2 regions of the Pseudarthrobacter sp. BRE9 genome follow, and region 1 is predicted to be linked to the other one. Evidence: predicted binding sites of a transcription regulator. Region 1 holds the regulator's gene; the other holds the start of a gene.

Region 1 (3,542 bases):
AGCTATCGGTGGCCATGGTCCACGCTGCCGCTTCCGGTGCCCGCAAACATACGGCCATCACCGTCGATGCCCTGAACGCCGCAGCCGACAACCTTGAGCTTGCCCTCACGGGGGCGTCGAACGGCCTGCTCCCCAACGGCCTCAACGATGAACAGCTGGACTGCATCGACCAGCTGCGGGAGGCGTGCCGGGCCGCGTTGTCCGATTCCAAGGGGGACAGCAACACCACGGCCGACGGCGGCCGGCAGCTGGCGCGGTCCCGCCTCATGCTCATCCTGGAACTGTGTGAGCGGCTGATCGCTGCCCGTGAAAACCGGGAAGTCGTGTGGTTTTCCCGGGCGGGAACGTTCGACCCGGGCCAGGGATACTCGCAGCCCGATGACAACGCGCCGGTGCTGATCAACATTGCACCGCTGTCGGTGGCCGGCAGGCTGCGGGAAGGGCTCTTCGCCGGGCACACCGTCGTGCTTACGTCCGCGACCCTGGCCATAGGCTCGGCGTTTGAACCCGCGGCCGGCGGACTTGGCCTTATCGGCGATGGCGCGCCCAGCTGGACGGGCGTGGATGTCGGCTCGCCCTTTGACTACCCGAAGCAGGGCATCCTGTACGTGGCCGGCCACCTGCCAAAGCCCGGCCGCGGCGTTTCCCCGGAGGCGCTGGAGGAACTGGAGGCCCTCATCAAAGCCTCGGGCGGCGGAGCCCTGTGCCTGTTTTCATCGCGCCGGGCTGCCGAGGAAGCTGCTGACGCCCTCCGGCCCAAGCTCGATGTAACCGTCCTCTGCCAGGGCGAGTCAACCATGACAGCCCTGGTCAAGCAGTTCGCCGATGAACCGGACACCTGCCTCTTCGGGACGATGTCACTGTGGCAGGGGGTTGACGTACCGGGAGGCTCCTGCCGCCTGGTCGTCATCGACCGCATCCCGTTCCCCAGGCCGGATGACCCGCTGATGACGGCGCGTTCGCGTGCCGTGGCGCAGGCCGGTGGGAACGGCTTCATGTCTGTTTCGGCCACGCACGCCGCCATCCGGCTGGCCCAGGGTGCGGGCCGGCTGATCCGGTCCACCGGTGACAAGGGCGTGGTGGCCGTTCTGGACTCGCGGCTGGCAACAGAGCGCTACGCCGGATTCCTGCGGGGAGCGCTGCCCCCGTTCTGGGCCACGACGGACCGCAGCAAGGCGCTGGCCGCATTGACCAGGCTCGGCGCGGACGCGACCAGATAGAGTCCGGCAGGCGCAGGACAACTGAGGCGTGGGCCGCGGGACTGGCTCAGGAGGGAACCCGCAGGCTCAAGGGTCCGGGCTGGGGGACCCGCCTAAAGGGAACGCAGGACCGAGACGACTTTGCCCATAATGGTGGCGTGGTCTCCCAAGATGGGTTCGTACTGCGTGTTTTGGGGGAGCAGCCAGGTGTGGCCGTCGCGCTGGCGGAAAGTCTTGACGGTCGCTTCGTCGTCGAGAAGGGCGGCAACGATGTCCCCGTTGGCCGCGTCCGCCTGACGGCGCACCACCACCCAGTCACCGTCGCAGATTGCCGCGTCCACCATCGAATCGCCTGCCACCCTGAGCATGAAAAGTTCGCCCTGGCCAACGAGCTGGCGGGGGAGCGGCATGACGTCTTCGACGAGTTGCTCAGCGAGGATGGGACCGCCGGCGGCAATCCGGCCAACCAGCGGAACCATGGCCGTATCAAGTGCGGTGGGAAGTTCCGTGACGGTGGCACCGCTGCCCGGGGCCTGCGGCGCAGGAGACGTGCCTGCTGCTTTGCCGCCGCCATCCAGGGTGAGGGGCATCAGGACTTCCATGGCGCGGGGCCGCTTGGGATCACGCCGGAGGTAACCCAGTTTTTCCAGTTGGGAGAGCTGGTGGGTCACGCTGGACAGACTCGCCAGGCCAACGGTGTCGCCGATCTCGCGCATGGACGGCGGGTACCCATTTTCATTGACTGAGCGCTGGATGGTTTCCAGGATCTTCTTCTGCCGCGGCGTCAAACCCTTGGCGGTCCTCTTCGATTGCGGGGCGGTCCTGCCCCCGGCGGCTGCTGCTGCCATATTCGCCAATGCCTTTCGCTTGCCGCCGGATGGTCCTCCGGGCACTGTTCCGCAGCGCCACCGGAAGGACTGCCACTGTCATTGTCAGACCCTGCTGTTCAACTTCAGTGGTGGTTGTTCTTTGGTTTCCAAGCTAGGCCAGCCACATTGCTTTTTCAAACATTTGTTCTAGCGAGTCTCGACATTATTCGTTGATAGGTGCTAAAACTTAACAAGCAAAGTTCGAACATGTGTTCTAACCAGCGCGTGCCTTATTCGAAAACGTGGCCGGAAGCCCGGCGGCGAAGTGAGTGGATGCGGCCGTTGCCTGGATGGACACCCGGGCAGCACGGCAGGTCCAGGAGGGCTCAGTTCATGTCAGCTATATCGCTTCACAATTTTTCACTCCCGCAACCCGTTTCCCTGCAGGGACGGAATTCTTCAAAGCGCCGGATGTCTTCATCGCACCAAATCTGTTCAGCGCAGCCGGAGCCAGCAACTGCGCCCCTGCGGCTGACCCGCCGTGGGCGGATCGTCCTCATCGGAGTGCCGTTTGTACTCCTCGCCGTCCTTCTGATGTTGCTGTCCGGACTCTTCAACTCGCCGGCCAAGGCCTCCGACTCCGCTGCCGAATTGGCCGTGACCCCTACGGTCATGGTGACGGTGCAGGCGGGGCAGTCGCTGTGGTCGATCGCAGGGGCGGTCGCTCCGGACCGCGATGCCCGGGACGTGGTGGCGGATATCGTCCAGCTCAACAACCTTTCCGCCGGCGCCGTCCTGCCTGGCCAGCAACTGTTCGTCCCCACGCGCTAGGCGGCTGCCGGCGTTGGGTTTGGATGAACCCTGGTCACGGCAACAACGCCCTGGGCGAACAGCACCCGTCACATTTTCCGGTAGTTGCTGCGGCAACTAAACTGTTCAGGTGAACGACCAGCTAGAACGTCTGAACCGGCTTCCCCTCCGCAGTAATCTTCGTGGGCTGACCCCTTACGGGGCACCACAACTGGACGTCCCCATCCTGCTGAACGTCAATGAGAACACGCATGGTGTTCCCGCCGACGTGCGTGCCGCCATCAGCGCCGCCGTCACAGAGGCTGCCGCAGGACTCAACCGTTATCCGGACCGGGAGTTCACCGAGCTGCGGAAAGCGTTGGCGGAATACCTCGGGCACGGGCTCGACGAAACCAACCTCTGGGCAGCCAACGGCTCCAATGAAGTCCTGCAGCAGATCCTCCAGGCCTTCGGCGGTCCCGGACGGACCGCCCTCGGCTTTCCGCCCACGTACTCCATGTACCCCCTGCTCGCCAGCGGAACCGACACCGGGTACATCAAGGGCCAACGCTCGGAAGGCTACGATCTGAGCGCAGAGTCCGCCGCCCGCCAGGTCAAGGAACTGCAGCCGAACATCGTGTTCCTCTGTTCGCCCAACAATCCCACCGGGACTGGCCTGGGACTGGACGTGGTGGAAGCTGTCTACGAGGCCGGCGAGGCAAGCCAGGCCATCGTGATCGTCGAC
Region 2 (3,542 bases), on a different contig from region 1:
CCGAACGGTCCACTCGGAAGAAGTGGATGGAACCGTCGTTGTTGGATGCCTGGCGGCAGGAATGACGCAGGGGTAAGCATTCCGCGGGTCTTTATCAGCCCAGCCCCAGCCTCAGCCCCTGCCCCAGCCCCGGCTCTTGAACCGGCAGGACCCCTTGATGGCTGCCGGGACGCGGGCAGGGTGATGTCAGTGGACGCTTGAACCGGCACGGCTCCTTGAATCGGGACCGCCCCTTGAGCCGGCACAACCCCGGCGCGGGGGACCTCAAATGGTGGTCCATGGGAGGTCGGTCCGGGTCATCCGCGACCCGTTCGGGAGCCTTGCCTCATCCGCTTCCGCGGGGTGGTGGTGGTGGTTTGAAGTAGTGGTTTTGTTGGGGTGTTTGGGTGGGGTCGATGTGGGGTGGGGGGATGAACATGGGTGTGTTGTGGGTGGTTGTGATTTTCCATTGTTCTTTGTGGATGAGGTGGTGGTGGTGGCTGCAGAGCAGGACGCCGTTGTTGGTGGTGGTGGGTCCGGCGTGTGACCAGTAGGTGATGTGGTGGGCTTCGCACCAGGGGGCGGGGATGGTGCAGTTGGGGAAGGCGCAGCCTTGGTCGCGGGCGGTGAGGGCGGTGCGTTGGGCTGGGGTGAAGAGGCGGGTTTTGCGGCCGAGGTCGAGGATTTCGCCGTGGGTGCCCAGGAGGGCGGGGATGATGTCGGCGTCGCAGGCTGTTTTGCGCAGGGTGGCCGCGGCGACGGGCCCGGTGAACGCGAAGGTCCCTGTCCCTGTCCCTGTCCCTGTGGCCCTGCCCGCTGCTGGTCCTGCTGGTGTTCCGGTGCCTGCTTCCGGCCGTCCGGCCGTGGCGGGTTCTGTGGTGCCTGCGGGTGTGGTGGGGGTTTCGGGGAAGAGGTCCTGGTAGTGGATGGTGGCGATGATCTGGGGCCGGTTGCCGCCGGTGGTGGGCAGGGTGTTGGTGGCGAGGGCTGTTTTGGCGGCGGTGATGATGCCGTCGAGTTGTTTTTGGGCGCGGGTACGCAGGTCCAGGTCGGGCAGGTCGGGCAGGTCTGGTGCAGTTCCTGCTCCACCTGGTTCGGTGTCCTCACCAGGGGTGGTTTCACTGGCGGCCGTGCCCGTTCCCGTGGCCCCGGTGCTGGTGGCCTTGGTGGTCTCGGGGGTGGTGGTGCGGGGGTTGGTGGCGGTGTTCATGACGGTGAGGAGGTGTTCGTATTGGTCGGTGGTGGCAAAGATTTCGACGTGGTGCAGGCCGTGGCGGGGTTTGCGGATGAAGGCGCCTTGGGTGTGGTGGAGGGCTTCTTCGGTGGGTTCGGTGCCGTCGGCGTCGATGGTGTCGGTCCAGCGTTGGGCCAGGCGGGTGAGGAAGTCGGGGTCGGCGGTGGCGGCCGCGTGGGTGAGGTGGTGTTCGATCCGGTCCAGGGTTTCTTCGGTGGTGTGGTGTTGGAGCCGGTCCAGGGTGGCGGTGATGATGGTCGCGGCGTGTGAGGACACCGCCGGGCCCTGGGGGTGGTCGTTCGTCTGCGGGGCCGGGGTGAGGGCGGCGGCGAGGTGAGGCCGGGCCGGTGGGAGTGGTTCACCGGTGAGGCTGCTGGCGGGGAGGACGTGCCGGGCGAGGGTGAGGCGGCGGCGGGCTTCGCGGATGGGAATCCGCAGCCGCAGCCGGAGGAACTCTGCGGTGTTCCGGCAGCCGTCATCGGCCGGGGACGCCACGAGGGGGCCGGGCCGGGAGGGCTGGTCGGGTGTGGCGGCCGGGGACACCAGCTGGCTAAGACCCAGGGCATTGAGTGTGGCGGCCGGGGCGGGCCACTCGGCGTCGGTCTCGTTCACAGCTTGAGGTCCGGTGTTCAGGGTTTCGACACCGTTGGCGTCCCATCCGGTGGTCCAGCCCCGGGACCGGGTGGGGCGGGTTTTGGCCGTGGCGGCGTCGCTGATGGCCTGGGTGCGGGTCCGGTCCACAGCGTCGGCCGAGAGGATTTGCAGGTATTCCGCGGTCCGGACCAGTTCCTCGACGCCGCCGGCGAAGTCGGCGGCCTCAACATAGGAGGCGGAGGCCAGCACGTCCGGGGCGGCCAGGGCAGTGGCCGCAAGCTGCCCAGCCAGCCCGCCCAACAAAGCCCGTACGGCAGGTGCCGCGGCAGCTGTCAGACTCAGGGACTGCGCTGAAGGCTCCCCGGTGGCCGGCGCCTCCCCGGGGACGGCATGAAGGTGGGCCGGGCGCGGCAGCCAACTGCCGGCGTCGTACGCCTTCCCAAGATCTTCCCCAATGGTCTCCATAACCCCACTCTGCCAGCCACCACCGACAATCAGGACCCGCCCAAGCCCCTATGTGGAAAACCATGGATGGGTGTTGTTTCAAGCCCCGGTTAAACGTTGCCGGCCGCCGCGTCCCCCAAGGATCGCGACGGCCGGCAAGGCGATTCAGTTGTAGCACAAAGCCTTCAACCCGCTGTGTCAAACGCAGGTTCCAGCGTAATGATCAGGGCGAAAGCAGGATCAGGCCTTTGTGCCGGTTTCATCGGAGGTGCCAAGGTTGGTGGTCTCCGGGTGGGTGCTGTGTGCGGGGATGTGGTCTTCACCCGTGGCGTCGCCCGCCACCGAGGTGCCGCTGGAAGTGCCAGCAGTTCCCGAGGCCTGGCTCCCCCCAGAGCTGCCGTCCCGGTGTATGGCGGAGCCAATGACAGTGCCAGCCCGGCGTGCGGCTTCACTCAACTGGTCCGCCACCTCGGGAGCCTTTTCCTTGATGGTCTCCGTGGCCACGGATACCTTGTCCTGGACCGGCTTGCTGTCCCAGATGCCGGCGGCACGGGCTTTCAGCTTGTCATAGGCCGCACGGCCTGAACGGGAGCCGAGGACATAGCCGACGGCAACGCCTACACCCAAAAGAAGCTTGTTTTTCACGATGAACTCCTGCTCTGCGAGAAGGTTGTCAGTCCCGGCCGGCGTAGCGGGCGCCTGTTGCCGGAGAAAATGAAGGCCGGCCTGGGGATGGTGTCCCCAGGCCGGCCTCCTGGCATGCCCGTACAGTTATCCGCGGGCGCTTCGCTTGGTGACCATGCCATAGATGGCAAGGACGATCAGCGAGCCGACGATCGCCAGCAGCCACGTCTGGATCGAGAAGAACTCCTGCAGTCCACTGCCGAAGATCAAACCGCCCAGCCAGCCGCCGAGGAAAGCGCCAACGACGCCCAGGATCAGAGTGATGACCCAGCCGCCACCCTGCCTGCCCGGGAGGATCGCCTTAGCGATCGCACCAGCAATAAGTCCGAGAATCAGAAATGCAATAAATCCCATTTTTCGTTCCTCTTCCTAAGTAAAGGAGGCCCCCGGATCCCGGAAGCACTTCATCCTTCTGCCTCAATAGTAATCATGCTTACTATCTCTTTGCCAACCCCAAATATAACAAAAAGCGCAGTTCAGGCCCGTTTCAGTGCCCGGTTACATCGGAATCATTGCCTGCGCCGGGACCCTCGTCGAGGATGGCCAATTCCGCTAGATCCTGCGGATCCAAGGCGAAATCAAAGACGTCCAGGTTCTCCCTCATCCG

Evidence for each region. Region 1 encodes LexA, which represses DNA repair genes until DNA is damaged. Its sites were predicted from a motif close to TCGAACANNTGTTCGA; they were not measured.
Region 2: the regulator LexA is predicted to act here: its motif matches at 2,450-2,465, upstream of Q9R31_RS19090 (DUF222 domain-containing protein).

The regions. Positions count from the first base shown of each region.
Region 1 covers NZ_JAUZUY010000014.1:35,900-39,441, reverse strand. Annotated here, with positions in the region: gene Q9R31_RS19605 (ATP-dependent DNA helicase) at 1-1,220, shown strand, start outside; gene lexA (transcriptional repressor LexA) at 1,313-2,047, opposite strand; gene Q9R31_RS19595 (LysM peptidoglycan-binding domain-containing protein) at 2,480-2,839, shown strand; gene Q9R31_RS19590 (histidinol-phosphate transaminase) at 2,949-3,542, shown strand, end outside.
Region 2 covers NZ_JAUZUY010000013.1:50,249-53,790, forward strand. Annotated here, with positions in the region: gene Q9R31_RS19085 (putative protein N(5)-glutamine methyltransferase) at 1-76, shown strand, start outside; gene Q9R31_RS19090 (DUF222 domain-containing protein) at 326-2,272, opposite strand; gene Q9R31_RS19095 (YtxH domain-containing protein) at 2,492-2,896, opposite strand; gene Q9R31_RS19100 (GlsB/YeaQ/YmgE family stress response membrane protein) at 3,023-3,289, opposite strand; partial or broken gene Q9R31_RS19105 (aldo/keto reductase) at 3,423-3,542, opposite strand, start outside.